3 regions of the Streptomyces sp. T028 genome follow, and region 2 is predicted to be linked to each of the others. Evidence: riboswitches for the same ligand, from Rfam matches in the RefSeq annotation. Region 2 holds a riboswitch; each other region holds the start of a gene.
What was found. Region 2 has a riboswitch for cyclic di-AMP ahead of ACLZN2_RS35680 (NlpC/P60 family protein). Riboswitches for the same ligand answer to the same signal wherever they lie in the genome.
Positions count from the first base shown of each region.

Region 1: it holds a riboswitch for cyclic di-AMP, as region 2 does, so the genes downstream of both, ACLZN2_RS17030 (M23 family metallopeptidase) here and ACLZN2_RS35680 (NlpC/P60 family protein) in region 2, are expected to answer to the same signal.
Region 3: it holds a riboswitch for cyclic di-AMP, as region 2 does, so the genes downstream of both, ACLZN2_RS22920 (C40 family peptidase) here and ACLZN2_RS35680 (NlpC/P60 family protein) in region 2, are expected to answer to the same signal.

Region 1 is NZ_JBLRVZ010000016.1:104,402-111,075, forward strand. Features, by position in the region: gene ACLZN2_RS17015 (GNAT family N-acetyltransferase) at 1-2,588, opposite strand, end outside; gene ACLZN2_RS17020 (HPr family phosphocarrier protein) at 2,782-3,063, shown strand; gene ACLZN2_RS17025 (GntR family transcriptional regulator) at 3,326-4,021, opposite strand; gene ACLZN2_RS17030 (M23 family metallopeptidase) at 4,241-4,984, opposite strand; cyclic di-AMP (ydaO/yuaA leader) riboswitch at 4,996-5,158, opposite strand; gene ACLZN2_RS17035 (M16 family metallopeptidase) at 5,374-6,674, opposite strand, start outside.
Region 2 is NZ_JBLRVZ010000041.1:40,413-47,086, reverse strand. Features, by position in the region: gene ACLZN2_RS35690 (M23 family metallopeptidase) at 284-1,783, shown strand; gene pcrA (DNA helicase PcrA) at 1,859-4,354, opposite strand; cyclic di-AMP (ydaO/yuaA leader) riboswitch at 4,587-4,760, shown strand; gene ACLZN2_RS35680 (NlpC/P60 family protein) at 4,768-5,940, shown strand; gene ACLZN2_RS35675 (tellurite resistance/C4-dicarboxylate transporter family protein) at 6,038-6,674, shown strand, end outside.
Region 3 is NZ_JBLRVZ010000024.1:16,705-23,378, forward strand. Features, by position in the region: gene ACLZN2_RS22900 (8-amino-7-oxononanoate synthase) at 1-554, shown strand, start outside; gene ACLZN2_RS22905 (DUF397 domain-containing protein) at 628-873, opposite strand; gene ACLZN2_RS22910 (helix-turn-helix domain-containing protein) at 883-1,743, opposite strand; gene ACLZN2_RS22915 (ATP-binding protein) at 2,010-2,489, shown strand; gene ACLZN2_RS22920 (C40 family peptidase) at 2,542-3,015, opposite strand; cyclic di-AMP (ydaO/yuaA leader) riboswitch at 3,019-3,201, opposite strand; gene ACLZN2_RS22925 (hypothetical protein) at 3,571-3,876, opposite strand; gene ACLZN2_RS22930 (ATP-dependent Clp protease proteolytic subunit) at 3,883-4,509, opposite strand; gene ACLZN2_RS22935 (hypothetical protein) at 4,974-5,366, opposite strand; gene ACLZN2_RS22940 (response regulator) at 5,771-6,469, opposite strand; gene ACLZN2_RS22945 (sensor histidine kinase) at 6,466-6,674, opposite strand, start outside.

The DNA of each region.
Region 1 (6,674 bases), on a different contig from region 2:
ACCAGGCGGTGGGCCATGTCGCCGAGCAGTTGGGAGGCCGCCCCGGCGAGCCCGAAGGACAGTACGGCCCCGGCCGCCGGGTCGATGACCGCGCGGACGACCGTGTCGACCCCGCGCGGGGCCATCGCCTGGACGACCGGACGGATCTCCTCCGGCTTTCCGAACAGCTCGGTCAACTCGGCGTACGCCCGCCGCAGTTGCTCCTCGTCGGCGAGGTCGAGGCGGACGCCGCCCAGGTCGGCGCGGTGGCGCAGGTGCGGGGCGGTGGCCTTGAGGGCGACGGGGTAGCCGAGGGTGCCCGCGGCGCGGGCCGCGTCGTCGGGGGCGGGCGCGGGGGTGGCCCGGCGGGGGTGGATGCCGTAGTGGCCGAGCAGCTCGCAGGTCTCCTCGGTGCCCAGGGTGAGGCCCTGCCCACGCGCGAGGAGCCCGTTGATCAGCCGGGCGGCGCCCTTCTCGTCGATGTCCTCGTACTCGGGCACCTTGCCGGGTTCGGCGGCCTCGCGCCGCCACTGCGCGTACTTCACGGCTTCGGCGAGGGCGCGTACGGCCCGCTCGGCGGCGGGGTAGGCGGGGATGAGGTGGGCGCCCTCGGGGGCCGCCACCGCAGCGGCCGTTCCCTCGGGGGTGGTTCCCTCGGGGGCGGTTCCCTCGGGGGCGGCGCCGGGCTGTGGCGGCGTCGCGCCACGCGTGCGTGCGCCCGCTCCGGCACCCGCTCCGGCGCGGGGCGCGGTGCTGGTCGCGGCGGACAGCGCGGCGGCGAGGCCGCCCAGTTCCACGTGGACGACGAGGACCGGCTTGGCGGGGGCCGCGGCGGCCGCCGAGCGCAGCGCCTCCGCGAGGGCGGCGTCACTGGGCGAGGTCTCGCCGATCGCCGGGATCGCCGTCACCACGACCGCGTCGCAGGTCTCGTCGGCCAGGGCCCGCGCGAGCGCCGCGTGGAAGTCCTCCGCCGAGGCCTCGGTCGTCAGGTCCAGCGGCGGCAGCGGGCGCAGGCCCTCGGAGAGGCAGGCGTCGTAGGTGAGCAGGCCCAGCGACTCGGAGTTGCCGAGGATCGCCACGCGGGGTCCGGTCGGCAGGGGCTGGCGGGCGAGCAGCAGGCCCGCGTCGACCAGCTCGGTGATGGTGTCGACGCGGATCACGCCGGCCTGGCGCAGTAGCGCCGACACGGTGGCGCGCGGAAGCCGGGTCGCGCGGACGGCGTGGCCCTGCGGGGCGGAGCCGGAGCCCTGGACGACGACCAGTGGCTTGGCCGCCGCCGTGCGCCGCGCGAGGCGGGTGAACTTGCGGGGGTTGCCGATGGACTCCAGGTACATGAGGGCGACGTCGGTGTCCGGGTCGTCGTACCAGTACTGCAGGACGTCGTTGCCGGAGACGTCCGCGCGGTTGCCGGAGGAGACGAAGGTGGAGACGCCGGTGACACCGGTGACGCCGCCGCCGCGCCGGTCCAGCCGGGACAGCAGGGCGATGCCGATGGCGCCGGACTGGGCGAACAGTCCGATGCGGCCGGGGCGCGGCATCTCGGGGGCGAGCGAGGCGTTGAGCCGCACCTGCGGGGAGGTGTTGATGACGCCGAAGGCGTTGGGGCCGATGATCCGCATGCCGTACGCGCGTGCGTGCCGGACGAGGGCGCGCTGGCGTTCGCGGCCGTCGGGGCCGCTCTCGGCGTATCCGGCGGAGAGGACGACGAGGCCCTGGACGCCGTGTTCGCCGCACTCGGTGACGACCTCGGGCACGAGGTCGGCGGGGACGGCGACGATCGCGAGGTCGACGGGGCCGGCGATGTCGCGGACGGAGCGGTGTGCGGGGACCCCGTCGATCTCCTTGAGGTCTTCGGGGAACGCCCGGTTCACGGCGTACAGGGGGCCGGTGAAGCCGGCCTCGCGGAGGTTGCCGAGGACGCTGCGGCCGACGCCGCCGGGGGCGCGCCCGGTGCCGACGACGGCGACCGAGCCGGGCGCCAGCAGCCGTCGTACGGAGTGGGACTCGGCGCGCTGCTCCCGCGCGCGCTGCACCGCCAGGGAGCGTTCGGTGGGTTCGAGGTCGAACTCCAGGCGGACCACGCCGTCCTCGAAGCTGCGCTGCTGGGTGTAGCCGGCGTCCGTGAACACCTTGATCATCTTGGTGTTGGCGGGCAGCACCTCGGCGGCGAAGCGGCGGATGCCCCGCTCCCGCGCGACGGCCGCGATGTGTTCGAGAAGGGCGGAGGCGACGCCGCGCCCCTGGTGGGCGTCCTGGACGAGGAAGGCGACCTCGGCCTCGTCGGCGGGCGCGGAGGCGGCCATACCGTCGGCACCAATGCGGTCATAGCGTACGGTTGCGATGAACTCGCCGCCGACCGTGGCCGCGAGTCCCACCCTGTCCACAAAGTCGTGGTGCGTGAAGCGGTGGACGTCCTTCGCGGACAGTCGCGGGTAGGGCGCGAAGAAGCGGTAGTACTTCGACTCGTCCGAGACCTGCTCGTAGAAGCTGACCAGGCGCTCGGCGTCATCGACGGTGATGGGGCGGATGCGCGCGGTGCCGCCGTCGCGCAGCACCACGTCGGCTTCCCAGTGGGCGGGGTACTCGTGCCGGTCCGAGGCGCTCTGCATGGGGCCCAGAGTACGGCTCGCGTACGACAACGGCGCGAGGCAGTCTGTGGAGGACGGAAGCAGGATCGAGGCCGCGATCCGGCGACCGCCAGAGGAACGGGACGTTCGGCCCGTTCCTCACCGGCTTCACGTGTGGAACACTGGTCTAGACAACACCGGTCTAGACAACCTGAGAACCGAAGGGCAGCAACACATGGCTGAGCGCCGCGTCAACGTCGGCTGGGCCGAGGGCCTCCACGCCCGCCCCGCTTCCATCTTCGTCCGAGCCGCCACGGCCGCAGGCGTCCCGGTGACGATCTCCAAGGCCGACGGCACCCCCGTCAACGCGGCCTCCATGCTGGCCGTCCTCGGCCTCGGCGCGAAGGGGGGCGAGGAGATCGTCCTCGCCTCCGACGCCGAGGGCGCGGACATCGCCCTGGACCGGCTGGCGAAGCTGGTCGCCGAGGGTCTCGAGGAGCTCCCCGAGACCGTCTGAGTCACACGCGGGGCCGCGTCACCCTCGGGGTGGCGCGGCCCCGCCGTTTTTTCACGCCTGATTCAGCGCTGGCTTCCGCGCTCACTTCCACGCTCGCTCCGCGGCTGCTCCGCGGCTGCTCCGCGACATTACCGGCGGCATAACCGGAAACCCGGGGCCGGGCACACCGAATGCGCGCCACCGAGAATTCCGGGCGCGCACGGAAAAGGGCAGCGGAAATACCTCTCCGCCGAATATCTCTTCTTTGTATACGGCTCCCGTGTTAATGACGCAGACCCGTCATGTTTACGGGAGGTTGCGAAGTCCTCACACGGTCGGCGCGGTCCGCGCCGCCGACGAAACGCAGCCGGTGGGCGGCGCTCGCGCGCTCGGTGTGCAGCGCCGTGACCGTCCGCGCCCGCTCCTGGTCGCCCCGCGCCACCGCGTCCACGATCGCGCCGTGCTCCGCCCAGGACTCCACGGGGTTGGCGGGCGCCTCCACCGCGTACATCCAGGCGATCTTGTGGCGCAGCTGGGTGAGCATGGACGTCAGGGCGTGGCTTCCGGAGGCCTGGGCGAGCGTCTCGTGGAACCAGCCGCCCAGGGAGCGCAGATCCTCGCTGTTGCCCCTCCTGGCCCGCTCCTGGCCCAGCCGGACGAGTCCGCGCAGCACCTTCAGGTGGGCCTCGGTGCGCCGCTGGGCGGCCCGGGCGGCACCGAGCGGCTCCAGGAGCATGCGCATCTCCAGCAGGTCGGCCGCCTCCTGCTCGGTCGGTTCCGCGACACACGCGCCCGCGTGCCGCCGGGTCACGACGAAGCCCTCGGCCTCCAGGGTGCGCAGTGCCTCCCGGACGGGGACCCGGGAAACGCCGTAGCGGCGGGCGAGGAGTTCCTCGGTGAGGCGGCCGCCGCGCTCGTAGACACCGGCGACGATGTCGTCCCGGATGGCCGTGCACACCGAGTGCGCCGGAATACGCATACCGACCTCCGCCTTAATCCCCGTGAAACGTCGCCGAGCGCCGCCGATTGACGTGTGTTCCGTGACTCTATTGCAATGAGCCGGAATTTCCGACGGCGGGCCGGAATCCAGGGATATTTTTTGGACAGCGAGGTGCCGAAAACGGCGAAAGCCCCGGCCGCGTGGGCCGGGGCTCGGGACGGGCCGTCGCCGGGTGCCGTCAGACGTCGCCGGGTGCCGTCAGATGGTGACGCCGTGCTGGCGGAGGTAGGCGAGCGGGTCGATGTCGGAGCCGTACTCCGCCGTCGTACGGGCCTCGAAGTGCAGATGCGCGCCGGTGACGTTGCCGGTCGCGCCAGACAGGCCGATCTGCTGCCCAGGGGTGACCTGCTGGCCCACCGAGACGCCGATGGAGGACAGGTGGCCGTACTGGGTGTACGTGCCGTCGTTCATCTTGATGACGACCTGGTTGCCGTACGACCCGCCCCAGCCCGCCTCGACGACGGTGCCCAGGCCGACCGCGTGCACGGACGTGCCGCTGGCGGCGTGGAAGTCGATGCCGGTGTGACTGCCGGAGGACCACAGGGAGCTGCTCGCGTGATAGCCGGTGGAGACGTAGGAGCCGGTGATCGGCAGCACGAAGGCGTTCAGACGCTTGCGCTCGGCCTCGCGGGCGGCACGCACGCGTGCCTCGCGCTCCTCCGCGGCCTTCTTGGCGGCGGCCTCACGCGCGGCCTCCTCGAAGGCGGCCTTCTTCTGCAGGGCGACCTGGTCGTCGACCTGGTCGGCGACGGCCTCACCAGCGGCGACGACGGGGATCAGCCCGGTCTGCTCGGGGGTCGGCTCCGCGGCGAGAGCCGGGGTGGAGGCGACGGTGGCCATGACACCGGTGGTGGTCAGCGCCGCGAAACCCGCCGCGCGGACGGAGGTGCGCTGCATCCGGCTGGGCCGGCGATGCTTCCCGGTGGCGCAGGTGTACGCCAAGACGAGCGGTCCTTTCCTTCCTTCTCGCCTACCGGGTTAGCTGACGGGTTCGGAGCAGGAAGGTCTCCTACGGACCCCCTCGCTCACGCGCGGGCGCCCGATTCACCCCAGGGACTGATATGGGTCCCCGGCTCCCCTGGCTCGCGCCGTACGGGGACTCGGCGATGACTGTCCGGTGCCGCGGATGCGGCGCACTGCCTGACGAACAGCCGGGCCGACGGTATGCGGGACCGTTATCAATCCTCAAACGGATCACGGCTTTTGTAGCGCACGCCACACGGCAGACAGGCAACCTCCGCCCCAATTCGGACATCCTGCGGCCCCCGGTACAGCCCCCGGGAGGACACCTCTGTCACCCGGGGCCGCAACACGTCCGTGCCTCCCGGCGCCTACTCGGCGGCGACGACGGTCACTTCGCCGATGCCGAGCGCCTCCACGGGCTCCTTGATCTGAGCGGCGTCACCGACGAGGACGGTCACCAGACGGTCCACCGGGAAGGCGCTCACGGCCGCCGCGGTGGCCTCGACCGTGCCGGTCGCGGCGAGCTGCTGGTACAGCGTGGCCTGGTAGTCGTCGGGCAGGGATTGCTCGACCTGGTCGGCCAGCGTGCTCGCGACGGCCGCCGCGGTCTCGTACTTCAGCGGCGCCACACCCACCAGGTTCTGCACGGCGACGTCGCGCTCGGCGTCGGTCAGGCCCTCGGCGGCGAGGGTGCGCAGCACCTTCCACAGGTCGTCCAGGGCAGGACCGGTGTTCGGTGTGTCGACGGAGCCGCTGATGGCGAGCATCGCCGCGCCCGAGCCGTCGGGGGCGGAGCGCAGGACCTGCCCGAACGCGCGCACCCCGTACGTGTAGCCCTTCTCCTCGCGCAGGACGCGGTCCAGGCGGGAGGTGAGAGTGCCGCCGAGGCAGTACGTGCCGAGGACCTGGGCGGCCCACACGCGCGCGTGCCGGTCGGCGCCGATCCGGCCGATGAGCAGCTGCGTCTGGACGGCTCCGGGGCGGTCCACGATGACGACGCGGCCGGTGTCGTCGGCGGTCACCGGCGGCACGGGCCGCTGCTGGGCCGGGGTGCCCGTCCAGGCGCCCAGGGTCTCTCCGAGGAGCGCGGCCAGGTCGACGCCCGTGAGGTCGCCGACAACCACCGCCGTGGACGTGGCCGGCCGGACGTGCCGCTCGTAGAAGGCCCGCACGGCGGCGGAGTCGATCTTCTCGACGGTCTCCGCGGTGCCCTGGCGGGGCCGCGACATGCGCGCGGTCGCCGGGAACAGCTCCTTGGAGAGCTCCTTGGCGGCGCGGCGGGAGGGGTTGGCCAGCTCGTGCGGGATCTCGTCCAGACGGTTGTGGACGAGGCGCTCGACCTCGCTGTCGGCGAAGGCGGGCGCGCGCAGGGCGTCGGCGAGCAGGCCGAGCGCCTTGGGCAGCCGGGAGGCGGGCACCTCCAGGCTGAGCCGGACGCCGGGGTGGTCGGCGTGCGCGTCGAGGGTGGCGCCGCAGCGCTCCAGCTCGGCGGCGAACTCCTCGGCGGAGTGCTGGTCGGTGCCCTCGGAGAACGCGCGCGCCATGATCGTGGCGACGCCGTCCAGGCCGGCCGGTTCGGCGTCCAGGGGCGCGTCGAGGAGGACCTCGACGGCGACGACCTGCTGGCCGGGGCGGTGGCAGTGCAGGACGGTCAGGCCGTTGTCCAGCG
Region 2 (6,674 bases):
CTCACACCCCGCCGCCCCACGCCTCGACACCGCCCGGACAACTTTTCGACAGCGCTCGACGGCCGTTCGAGACCCCTTCCCCTCGAACACTCTTCGAACATAGGGCCAAACCCGCGCCCGCCGTCCCCCGAAACACGGCCGATTGCCCCTTTCCTGCGAGCACGAAACCTGCGGAAGATTGTCGTGCCCGCATACCGCCGGGTACAGTCGCCGCACTGCTCTGGCAGCCCCTGTTGTCGAGGCGAGAGAGAAGTTGGTGAACGACCGTCACCCGTCGGGGACCATGACCCCCCCGGCTCCGGCTTCCGACGCCGACTCCACGCCCTACGCGTCGTACGGCACCCAGGAAGCCCAGTACGACGGCTTCACCTCGTACAACGGCTACGACACCGGCACCCACCACTCCGGGCACTTCACGGCCGACCCCCTCTTCGGCAGCCTCCCCGGCGACGCCACGAGCACCGGCACGGGCAGCTTCGACAGCGCCTACGGCACCGGGCAGTGGACCACCGGCGGCCACCCGACGACGGCCGGCACCGGTAGCCACCAGCTCCACGACACGGGTGGCCACCACACCCTGAACTACGACCCGTACGCGGCCCAGCACCATGCCGCCTACGACTCGGGCGCGTACGACACGACCAGCTGGACGACCGGGCACCAGCAGCTCCCGCTCATCCCGCCGCAGACCTCCGTGTCCGACACCAGCGGCCACTGGGACGCGAACGCCTGGCTGCAGCCGGACCAGTCCGGTAACCCCGCCGACCAGACCCAGCACTGGGAATGGGGTACCCAGACCTTCGACACCGGCGCCTACGACGCCACGCAGTGGAACTCCGACAGCGGCGAGGCCGGGACCACCCCGACCTCCGGCACCGCCTCCGACGAGTACGAGCAGTCGGCCGGATACGACGAACAGGCCCCGGACGGCGGCGAGTTGTCCGCCACCGGCGAGCTGCCCGCCGTGTCCGAGCAGCCCCTCCTGGACGAACAGGAGGAGACCGTGCCGGCGCCTGCCACCCGCGCTGCCGCCCGTAACGCGAGCCGTTCCCGCCGCCGTACGCCCGCGAGGCGCTCCGCGCTGCTGACCGTGGCCGTGCCCTCGGCCTGCGTGATGGGGGTCGCCGGAATCGCCGCCGCCTCCGTCGGCACGCTGACCGGCGGGGACGACAAGGACACCACGGCCTCCGCCTCGGACGCGCAGGCGGTGAAGCCATCGGCCGCCAACAACAAGCTGGACTCCCAGCTCGAGACCCTCAGCGCCGAGGCCGACGACTTCGCCGACCGGGCCAGCCGGACGCAGGAGCGCATCGACCTCAAGGCGCAGCAGGAAGCCGAGAAGAAGAAGGCGGCAGCGGAGGCGGCCCGCAAGGAGCGGCTGCGCCCGAAGTACGCCCTCCCGGTCGCCGCGCGCGGGCTGAGCGCCTACTTCGGCCAGGCCGGCGTCAACTGGATGTCCCAGCACACCGGCATCGACTTCCCGGTCTCCTACGGCACGACCGTTATGGCGGCGACCGATGGCACCGTACGGACGCAGTGGAACAGCGCCTACGGCAACATGATGATCGTGACGGCGAAGGACGGCACGGAGACCTGGTACTGCCACCTCTCCAGCTACCGTGTCGCCTCCGGTACGACGGTGAAGGCCGGCGACCCGATCGCGTACTCCGGGAATTCCGGCAACTCCACCGGCCCGCACCTGCACTTCGAGGTCCGGCCGGCCGGCGGTTCGGCCATAGACCCGCTGCCGTGGCTGCGCAGCCACGGGCTCGACCCGACGTAGAGCCCCCGTCGCCTTGGTGTGAGCCCCCGCTGTGGAAGCGGGGGCTCACTCATGCCCATCTGAGCTGCGGCTGCCTTACAGCTTCTCGACCGGCGCGTACCGCAGCAGCAGCCGCTTGGGCTTGCTGTCGCCGAAGTCGATCGTCGCCTCCGCGTTCGCGCCCGTGCCCTTCACGCCGACGACCGTGCCGAGTCCGAACTGGTCGTGGGTGACACGGTCGCCGACGGCCAGGGCCACCACCGGCTTCTCCGCCGCGCCCCGGCGTGTCGCGAACCCGGAGGCACCGGCGGCCGTGGAGCGCGAGCGCGTCGAGGACAGGGAGGCCGCCACCCCGGACACCGGACCGGAGGACACGGGCGCGGTCGCCCCCGTCCGCTTCCAGTCCACATGAGTCGCCGGGATCTCCTCCAGGAACCGCGACGGCGGGTTGTACGACGGCTGCCCCCAGGCGCTGCGCAGCGAGGACCGCGTGAGGTAGAGCCGCTCACGCGCGCGCGTGATGCCGACGTAGGCCAGGCGGCGCTCCTCCTCCAGCTCCTTGGTCTGGCCGAGGGCGCGCATGTGCGGGAACACGCCGTCCTCCATGCCGGTGAGGAAGACGACCGGGAACTCCAGGCCCTTGGCGGTGTGCAGGGTCATCAGAGTGATGACGCCGGAGCCGTCCTCGTCCTCGTCGGGGATCTGGTCGGAGTCGGCGACGAGCGCGACCCGCTCCAGGAAGTCGGCGAGACCGCCGGTGGCCGCGCCCTCACCCTCGGCCTGCTCCTGCTCGAACTCCAGGGCCACGGCGGCGAGTTCCTGGAGGTTCTCGATACGGGTCTCGTCCTGCGGGTCGGTTGAGGCCTGCAACTCGGCGAGGTAGCCGGTGCGTTCGAGCACCGCCTCCAGGACGGTCGCGGGGCCCGCGCCGGACTCGACGATCGTCCGGAGCTCCTCCATCAGCACGTTGAACCGCTTCACGGCGTTGGTCGACCGCGCGGCCATGCCGTAGGCCTCGTCGACGCGCTTGAGCGCCTGCGGGAAGCTGATCTTCTCCCGCTGGGACAGGGCGTCGATCATCGCCTCGGCGCGCTCGCCGATGCCGCGCTTGGGCACGTTGAGGATGCGGCGCAGCGGGACCGAGTCCTCCGGGTTGGCGAGGACACGCAGGTAGGCCAGGACGTCCCGGACCTCCTTGCGCTCGTAGAAGCGGACGCCGCCGACGACCTTGTAGGGCAGGCCGACGCGGATGAAGACCTCTTCGAAGACACGGGACTGGGCGTTGGTGCGGTAGAAGACCGCGACGTCGCCGGCCTTGGCGTCGCCCGCGTCGGTGAGGCGGTCTATCTCGTCGGCGACGAACTGTGCCTCGTCGTGCTCGGTGTCGGCGACATAGCCGGTGATGCGCGCACCCGCGCCCGCGTTGGTCCACAGGTTCTTGGGGCGGCGGGACTCGTTGCGCTCGATGACCGCGTTGGCGGCGGAGAGGATCGTCTGCGTGGAGCGGTAGTTCTGCTCCAACAGGATCGTCGTCGCGTCCGGGTAGTCCTCCTCGAACTGGAGGATGTTGCGGATCGTCGCGCCCCGGAAGGCGTAGATCGACTGGTCGGCGTCACCGACGACGCAGAGCTCTGCGGGCGGGACGTCGTACTCGCCGGGGGGTACGTCGACCGGGTGCTCGGAGGTGCCGACCAGCTCCCTGACCAGGGCGTACTGGGCGTGGTTGGTGTCCTGGTACTCGTCGACGAGCACATGACGGAAGCGGCGGCGGTAGTGCTCGGCCACATCGGGGAAGGCGCGCAGCAGGTTGACCGTCGTCATGATCAGGTCGTCGAAGTCGAGGGCGTTGGCCTCGCGCAGCCGCGACTGGTACATCGCGTAGGCCTGGGCGAGGGTCTTCTCGAAGCCGTCGCCGGCCTGGGCGGCGAAGTCCTCCTCGTCGATCAGCTCGTTCTTCAGGTTGCTGATCTTGGCGCTGAAGGACTTCGGCGGGAAGCGCTTGGGGTCGAGGTCAAGATCACGGCAGACCAGGGCCATGAGCCGCTTGGAGTCGGCTGCGTCGTAGATCGAGAACGACGACGTGAAGCCGAGCTTCTTGCTCTCGCGGCGCAGGATGCGCACGCACGCGCTGTGGAAGGTCATCACCCACATCGCGTTCGCGCGCGGGCCGACGAGCTGCTCGACGCGCTCCTTCATCTCGCCCGCGGCCTTGTTGGTGAAGGTGATCGCGAGGATCTGGCCCGCATGCACGTTGCGCTCGGCGAGGAGGTGGGCGATGCGGTGGGTGAGCACACGGGTCTTGCCGGAGCCGGCGCCGGCGACGATGAGCAGAGGGGTGCCGGCGTGGACGACGGCCGCGCGCTGGTTGTCGTTGAGTCCCTCCAGGAGGGCGGCCGCGTCGAGCGCGGGGCGGGCGGCGCCGTCGCGGTAGTACACGTCCCGGTCCGGGGGCGCGTCGAACTTCCCGCCGAACAGATCGTCCGGAAGCGGCTCCGGAACGTGATCGTCCTCGGGCGGCGGCGGGGGTTCCTCCTCATGGCCGGCGGGGGCCTGGAGGTTCGCCAGGAAGCTGTCGTCAAAGAGGCTGCTCATCGCTCTCCGAGTCTAGGGCGCCCCACTGACAACGCGGGGCCGTCCCCCGAACATCTCCGCTCCTCACCTTCCGAGGCGGCGCTATCACAGCACGTGATCCCATGTCTCGGCTTTGCGCAAGATAACAAAAATGTATCGGGCATATCGCCCATCAACCTTCACAGGGGCCACACGAGTTGGCTACCGTGCCGGGCAGGCCACGCGGATCCCCACCGGCGAACCTCGCCGGGCCGTACGGCCTCCGCCGAGTCCGGTGTGCCCCCTGCGCGGCAGCCGGAGCCGGGGACCCACCGAGACCCCGGGGTGAATCGGCCCGACTCCCGACGGGAGGCGGCCGTAGGGCGCCCTTCCGAACCATCCGCCCGAACCCGACAGCTAACCCGGTAGGCGGACGATGGAAGGAGTCGCCTCTCTTGGCGTCGCAGCACCGCAAGCCGCGCTTTTCGGGCACCCGCGTGGCAGGCATACGCACGCCCGCCCTGGCCACCGCCGCCCTCACGTCCGTGGCCCTGCTCTCCCAGACGGCTAACGCCGCCCCGGCCGACGACGGCAAGCCGAGCCTGGAGGAGGTCGAGAAGAAGGTCGACGACCTCTACCGCCAGGCGGAGTCGGCGACCGAGAAGTACAACGCCGCCAAGGAGAAGACGACCAAGCAGCGCAAGCGGGTCGACGGTCTCCTCGATGACGTCGCGAAGCGCACCCAGAAGCTCAACGAGGCGCGGGAGGAGCTCGGTTCCTTCGCCGCCGCCCAGTACCGCACCGGTGCCTCCGCGCCCGACACGGCGACCTTCCTGCTGGCGGACTCCCCGCAGGACTACTTCGACCAGACGCAGCTGATGGGTCGGATGACCGACCGTCAGAAGGGCGCGGTCGACGACTACGTCACCGAGCAGTCGGCGACGATGAAGAAGCGGCAGGAGGCCGCCGAGAGCCTCGCGACGCTCACCGACGCCCAGAGCGACCTGAAGACCGCCAAGGCCACCGTCCAGAAGAAACTCGGCGATGCCCGCGAGCTGCTGGCGCAGCTGACGGCCGAGGAGAAGGCGCGGCTGGCGGCCATCGAGAAGCAGAAGCAGGAGGAGGCCGCGCGCAAGGCGGCCGAGCTGGCCCAGCAGCAGGCGGCGGAACAGGCCGCCCAGCAGGACGCCGGCACGTCCTCCTCCGGGTCGTCCGACTCCTCCTCGTCCTCGTCATCCTCGTCGTCCTCGTCCACGGACTCCTCGTACGCCACCAAGGCCGAGAAGGCGCTCGCCTTCGCCCGCGCACAGATCGGCAAGCCGTACGTCTGGGGCGCCACCGGCCCCGACTCCTACGACTGCTCCGGTCTGACCCAGGCCGCCTGGAAGGCCGCCGGAGTCTCCCTCCCGCGCACCACCTACGACCAGGTGAACGCGGGCACCACCGTCTCCCTCGCCGACGCCCAGCCCGGTGACCTGGTCTTCTTCTACGACGACGTCAGCCACGTCGGCATCTACATCGGCAACGGCATGATGATCCACGCCCCGAAGCCGGGCGCGTACGTCCGCGAGGAGTCCATCTACTATGACGGCGAGTCGGGCATCCACAGCGTGGTCCGCCCGGCCTGAGGCACGTTTGGGTACAGGCACGCGCGCGTAGGCCGTTTTTTGCCTCTACGCGCGTGTGCCGCCGCGTGAGCCGCTTCGCATCCCTAGCATCGGCTTCATGCCCGGCACCTCCTCCCCGCGCGCCTGGTGGGCGCGGCGTCCGCCGGCGGCCGGGGCCGCCGTTCTGGCCACCGGCATCCTGTCGGTCGGACTGCGCCTGGCGGGACACGAGGTGCTCTCCCATGCCACGCTGGCGCTGGCCGGCACAGCCTGGGTGATGCTGGCCGCGGACTTCGTCGTACGGCTGCTGCGGGAGCGCCGGCGCCGGCTGGCGGAGGATGGCACGCCGGGCGGGCTGACGGCCGTGGCCGCCACGGCCGTGCTCGGCACGGGCGTCTCGGAGCTCGGCCGGCAGAACTGGGCCTGGGCGCTGCTGGCCCTGTCCGCCCTGCTGTGGCCAGTGCTGATGACGGCTGTCGTACGGCATGTCGTACGGCATGTCATGAGCCATCAGGCCCGCCGGATGCCCGGGGACGTGTTCCTTTGCTGTGTGGCCACCCAGGCGCTCGCGGTGCTGGGCGCGACCCTGGGGAAGGCGGAGACGCTCGCCTGGCCGGCGCACACCGCGCTCGTGCTGTTCTGGCTCGGCCTGGTGCTCTACGCGGTCATGTTCGCCCTGTTCGACTGGCGGCAGGTGACCGAGGGCGCCGGGGACCAGTGGGTCGCCGGCGGGGCGCTCGCCGTCTCGGCGCTCG
Region 3 (6,674 bases), on a different contig from region 2:
TGGACGACGCGCACGGCCTCGGTGTGCTGGGCGACGGCGGCCAGGGCGCCCCGTACGCGGTGGGACTGGCCGGTGCCGAGGACGTCGTCGTCACGGTGACGCTGTCGAAGTCGCTCGGCAGTCAGGGCGGGGCGGTGCTGGGGCCCGCGCGGGTGATCGACCATCTGGTCAACGCGGCCCGGACCTTCATCTTCGACACGGGTCTGGCGCCGGCGGCGGCGGGCGCGGCCCTCGCGGCGCTCCGGCTGCTGCGCCGGGAGCCCGGGCGGGCGGCACGCGCGCGTGCGGTGGCGACCGAACTGCACGAGCGGCTGACGGCCGCGGGCCTGGAGGCGGTACGTCCGGACGCCGCGGTCGTCTCCGTGCGTGCGCCGTCCCCGGAGGAGGCCGTGCAGTGGGCGGCGGACTGCCGGTCGGCAGGCCTCGCCGTGGGCTGTTTCCGTCCTCCCTCCGTGCCCGACGGCATCTCACGCCTCAGGCTGACCGCCCGCGCCGACCTCTCCGGGGCCGAGCTGGATCGCGCTGTACGGGTGATCGGGGAGACGCGACCATGAGTCGGCGTGACACGGCCGTGGGTCGCCCCTGCTGACAGGTGGCTGTGTTCGGAAGGTGATCAGGCGACGGTGATCAGCGGAACGCGGCGGTGAAACCCGACCAGCTCTCGGGGGAGAAGAGCAGGGCGGGCCCGTCCGGGTCCTTGGAGTCGCGTACGGCGAGCAGTCCGGCGCAGGGCCCGAGGGCCGGCCGGGCCGTCTCCACGCAGTTGTTCGCTCCCGTGCTGTAGCTGCTGCGCAGCCACCGCACCTGAGGGAGAGCGTGGGGGTCGGTGCTGAGAGGTACGGTCCGAAGTACGTTCCGAGGCAGAGCAGTCATGGTGCCTCCCTACGCGCCGTCAGCTATCGCGGCGATGTATTCCAGTGATTCCCCGGGCGAAAGGGCATGCGCCCGAAGGGCGTTGAAGGCCTCGGTGTAGGCCTCGAGGTCTTCTTTCCGTTCGAGGTAGAGGCTACTCGTCAAGTGGTCGAGAACAACCACATCCAGATCGGGAGCGCTCGAAAATGAGAAAATAACGAAAGGGCCGGTGACGCCGATATGGGCGCCGGCCGCGAACGGCAGTACCTGAAGCCGGACTTGGGGCAGGTGCGCCGCCTCCATCAGCCGGACGAGCTGGTGCTCCATCACCTCGGGGCCGCCCACCTCCCGCCGCAGCACCGCCTCGTCCAGCACCGCTGTCAGCCTGAGCGGCGGCTGCCGGTGCAGCACGTCCTGGCGGGCGATCCGCACCTCCACCAGCGTGTCCAGCTGGTCCTCGTCCGCGCCCTCCACCGCCGCCCGGGTCACCGCGCGCGCGTACTCGGCCGTCTGGAGCAGCCCCGGGACCACGGTCGTCTCCAGCGTGCGCATCACGCCGGCCTGCGACTCCAGACTGATGAAGTCCCGGTAGGCGGCCGGCAGGACCCCGCGATAGGCGTGCCACCAGTGGTCCCGGCCCCCGCTCTCCTCCGAGCCGGCCAACGCCGTCATCAGGTCCCGCAGTTGTGGGTCCGTCACGCCGTAGGCGTCGAGAAGTAACCGCACATCGGCCGGTTTCGTACCACTGGTGCCGGTCTCGATACGGCTTACCTTGGACTGGTGCCAGCCGACGAGCCGGGCCGCCTCACCGCTCGTGAGCCCCGCCCGGGCGCGCAGACTGCGCAGTTCCGCGCCCAGCTTTCGGCGGCGCACCGCGGGACCGTGCTGCATGGGCTCCTCCTTGCTCCCCATGGATCGTCCTTGATGGACCGTCCCTGTGGACCGTCTTTATGGGCCGTCCTTATGGGCTGTCCAAAAACGCTCTGCCGCGGCAGAGTTCACCGCATTGGGCGACAGATATATGCATATCTTGGTGGATCGCCACCCGTGACCGGCGTGCTGATGGCAGTCTGGCGAAGAAGCACCAGTCCGGGACCGTACTCGAACCATCCGCAGCGTGTCGGACTCCGGTCCCGTGGGAAAGGGACGAGGTCGCCATGGCAGACCATCTGGAAGCATCCGTCACTCTGCCGAGCGATCCCGCCTCGGTCTCCACGGCCCGCGGCTTCGTGGCCGGCGCGCTCGGCGAATGGGGACTGCCGGCGGACTCGGAGGCGGCCGACACCATCCGGCTGATCGTCTCCGAACTCGCGACCAACGCCGTGCAGCACACCTTCGGACAGTCACCCACCTTCACGGTGGCCCTGGTGCTCGACCGGGACGAACGGCTGCGCATCGGCGTCACCGACAGCCACCCGCGCTTCCCCAAACGACTGCCGGCCGCCGTCCAGCAGGACAACGGCCGAGGCATGGTGATCATTCGCTGGCTGACCGCCGAGCGCGGCGGCAAGCTCAGAGTCCGCCCCACACGGGAGGGCGGCAAGACGGTCACGGTCGAGCTGCCGTGGACCGTCCCGGCCGAGCCGGTGGCGGGCGCCGCGGCGCCTCCGCGACCGGGCGAGCTCCCGGGGCGGTGAGGGCGCGTCAGGGACGCCGCCACCACCCCGGGAAGCGGTGCTCGGGCAGGTCCTAGCGGACCCGGCCGTACCAGACGCTCTTGGTCCAGATCTTCTCCAGCTTCACCACGCTACCGGTCTTCGGCGAGTGCCAGATCTTGCCCTTACCGGCGTAGATCCCGACGTGGTACACGTACGACCCCGAGTGGAAGAACACCAGGTCGCCCGCCTTGCGGCTGGAGGCCGAGATGTGGCGCGTCTTGTTGTACTGCTGCGCAGCCGTGCGCGGCAGGGTCTTGCCCGCCTTCTTGAACGAGTACATCGTGAGACCTGAGCAGTCGAACCTCTTCGGTCCGGCCGCCCCGTACTTGTACGGTGCACCCTTCTTGGACGCCGCGACCTGGAGCGCCTTGGTCGCCGGCGTGGCCGCCGCGGCGTCGGAGGCGACACCGGGGATCACGATCGATCCGCCCACGGCGGCGATGGCGAACGCGGAGGCCGTACCGGCCCGGGCCATGAGCGACGGGACACGATTGAGCGCAGTCATGCGCAACCCTTCGTCAACCGCCTGTGAAGGATGACCTGTCGGATTCGGGCTGACAAAGGTGCCCGGCCGCTCGCGCGGCTTCACCCCAAGGGCTGCTCGACCCGGTCATGGCGTGACCGTTCCGGCGACCCGTCGTGCTTGGGTCCTCCACTCCTGCCGATGCACTCCTGTCGACGGGTCAATCCGGGCAGCGGCAGGACTCGGCGTCCGCCCGGACCGCCCCGCCGCTTGTGGCGGGGACTTGTCGTCAGACACGGATCTTGACTCACCGTTGACCGAAAATCCCAATGGAACCGGTGATTTGTGGGGTTCCTCACCACTCACCCGTTCGGGTGGACACCCTGATGGGGGTTCAGGTGTCAAGGCCGCCAAAGGCCCCCCGACCTGCGCCGCTACCCCTTGCGCCGACCCGGAAAACAGCGCCTTCGGCACAATGCGCTCGCTCGCAAGGGGGGCCGCCGCTACGCCGAACGGGGGTAACCCGTCTGGTGCGTTTCAGGTCCGGCCCGGACGTCACGGACGGCGCGGCGGTGCGCCGAGCCGGACGGGCGTGCGTCAACTGTCGGAGAGCGGAGGTACCGTGACGCGCGCTGTGCGGCGCTCCCCGTCCAGGACGCGCAGCGCCCGCGCGAGGGTCGGCGCGTGCAGCTCGCTCTCGCCCCGCTGGTGCATCAACGTCAGCGCGTCCCGCAGCTCCGCTGCCCTCGCCACCAGCGCCTGGGCGGCCCGCAGGCCCCGGTAGGTGTCACCGTCGTGCGCGGGATTGATCCGCCCGAGCAGATCCACCACGTCCAGATAACGGTCGATCAGCTCGGCCTCGGCGCGGGTGAGCGCGGGCAGCGGCGGCAGCTCGGGAACCATCGCGGCTCACCTCGCCCCGGCGATGTCGCGACGGCTCGGGACGACCCCGTCCACCAGGCCGTACTCCACGGCCTGAGCCGCGGTCAGGATCAGATCCCGCTCGATGTCCTCGGTCACCTGTTCGGGGGCGCGCCCGGTGTGCCGTACGAGCATCTCCTCCAGCAGGTCCCGGGTGCGGGACAGCTCCTCGGCCTGGATCGCCAGGTCGCTGGTCTGTCCCTCGACGGGCTCGGGCAGCGCCGGCTGCCGGACCACCATCCTGGCGCCCGGCAGCGCGAACCGCTTGCCCGGCGTGCCCGCCGCCAGCAGCACGGCCGCCGACGAGCCGGCCTGGCCCAGGCAGGTCGTCTCCACGTCACAGGTGACGTACCGGAGGGTGTCGTAGATCGCGGTCATCGCGCTGAACGAGCCGCCGGGGGAGTTGATGTACAGCGCGATGTCCCGGTCCGGGTCCTTGTGCTCCAGGTACATGAACTGGGCCATCACGTGGTTCGCCGCGGTGTCGTCGATCGGCGTCCCGAGGAAGACGATCCGCTCCTCCAGCAGCTTCGAGTACGGATCCATCGTGCGGTGTCCGTAGCTCGTGCGTTCCGTGAACTCGGGCAGGACGTAACGGGCGGACGGTCGGGTCATCGGGAACCCCTCCTTCGACGTCTGGCGCATCTGTAAAAAATGTACAGGACGTACGTGACGTTAGAATGGGGTCAGGTTCTGGTGATCAAGTCGAATGCCCAGCTCAGAGGCCGTTTTGACGGTTCGCCGAGGGCGGATATCTCACAACTTTCTCTACGAACTTTCGTTTGGATCGCCGGGCGGACCAGGGGAAAATGCCTGCGATGTGAAGTCCGGCCGGGTAGACGGTTGCGGTCGTCTCGTAGCGGGTGGCGATGACCGAAGCCGGACACTCATTCGCTCGTGGCCATGGGCAGTGCCGTGTGTGGCCTCAGGACATGGATGACATGCGCTGCTGCTCGGCCTTGTCACAGTGCTGGGGCGGATCGTCTGGATGCGCCTCGCCCAGGGAGAGGCGGCCTGGGCGTAGGTGGCCATCGTCGTCGGCGTGACCGCGGCACTCGGCACCGTCTTCGCGCTCAGCTTCACGATCGGTCATCTGCGGGCCGCACGCAGGCAACGATCTTGTACGGTCCCGAGGTCGACGCGGGGACCCCGCCGGGCCGGGTCCAGCCCAGAGGGGCGCCCAGGAGGTGGACCCGCTGGGGGAGGGCACCCGTGCGCATCACCTCGTCGATGGCGCCGACGGCCGTGGCGTCCAGGTCCGGCGTCGCGTCCGTGACCTGGGTGACCCCCCAGCGGGCGAGGCGTGCGCCGAGGGCACGCAGGTCGGGTGGCCCGGTACGGGGCCAACGGGCGCGGAGCCAGTCGTCGGCGCGCCACAGCCGTCCGGTGGGTCGGCCCCGGCCGTCGCGTTCGATGCCGTGGTGGTTCGCCCGCGCGCGTCCGAGGGCCAGTGCGCCGGCGGTGTTGACCATCCACAGTGCGCCGCTGCGGTGCTGGATCCGGACCGGTTCGGCGGCATGCAGGCGGTCCAGTGCCGCGGCGTCCAGCGGACCGGCGACGTCTTCGGAGTATCCGATCCCGCGGATCCAGCCGTGCTCGTCGGTGGGGTGCGCGCCAAGGTCTTGGCCAGTGCCCCGGAGTCGTTCACGGCCGGCGGGCCGCAGGGCGCCGAGCGGTCGGCCGCGGCCATCGCGTGCAGATGCAGGTGGTGGTCACACCGGCCGGGCGGCAGGGCACCGCCTCGTGCGTCGAGTACGTGCTCGCCGTCATGCGGGGTCAGTCGTGTGCCGACCTCGGTCACCGAGCCGTCCTCGACGACCTGCTCGGCCGGCTGATGCATCCGCAGGCTGCCCAGCAGGGGCCCGTCACGCCGTCGTCAGTGTTCGGCGGTCGGCTGTGCGGGCGCCTGCCCGCCGACGCTGACCAGCCCGGTCTCGTAGGCGGCGATGACGGCCTGGACGCGGTCACGGAGTTGGAGCTTGCCGAGGACGCGGGAGACGTGGGTTTTGACGGTCGTCTCGGCCAGGTGGAGGCGGTCGGCGACTTCCGAGTTGCTCAGCCCCCGGGCCACCAGACCCAGGACTTCGCGTTCGCGCGAGGTCAGCGAGGCGAGGTCGCGGTGGATCGAGGCCGTATGACTCCCGTGTCGCGTGAACCGTTCGACCAGGCGGCGGGTGACGGCCGGTGCGAGCAGGGCGTCACCGGAGCGGACCGTGCGGACGGCGGAGATCAGCTGCTCGGGGGTGACGTCCTTGAGGAGGAAGCCGCTGGCACCGGCGGACAGCGCCGCGTAGACGTACTGGTCGAGGTCGAAGGTGGTCAGGATGATCACACGGGGTTCGCCCGGGGCGCCGGTGAGGATGCGGCGGGTGGCCTCCAGGCCGTCCATCTCCGGCATCCGCACGTCCATCAGGACCACGTCGGGCCGGGTACGGCGGACCGCGTCGACGGCTTCGGACCCGTCGGTGGCCTCGGCGACCACCTCGATGCCGCCGGAGCGCAGGATCATCCGGAATCCGGTGCGGACAAGGGTCTGGTCGTCGGCGAGCACCACACGCGGCGGCGGCTCGGTCACGGTGCCTCCAGGGGGATGAGTGCCTCGACACGGTAGCCGCCGGTGAGGCGCCGGCCGGTGTGCAGGGTGCCGTCGTAGACGGAAAGACGCTCGCGCAGGCCGAGCAGCCCGCGGCCGTTACCCGTGCCCGCCCCGGGGCCGGGAAGGCCGCCGGTGTCGGAGACTTCCACCCTGAGCCGGTCGGGGGCGTACTCGACGGAGACGG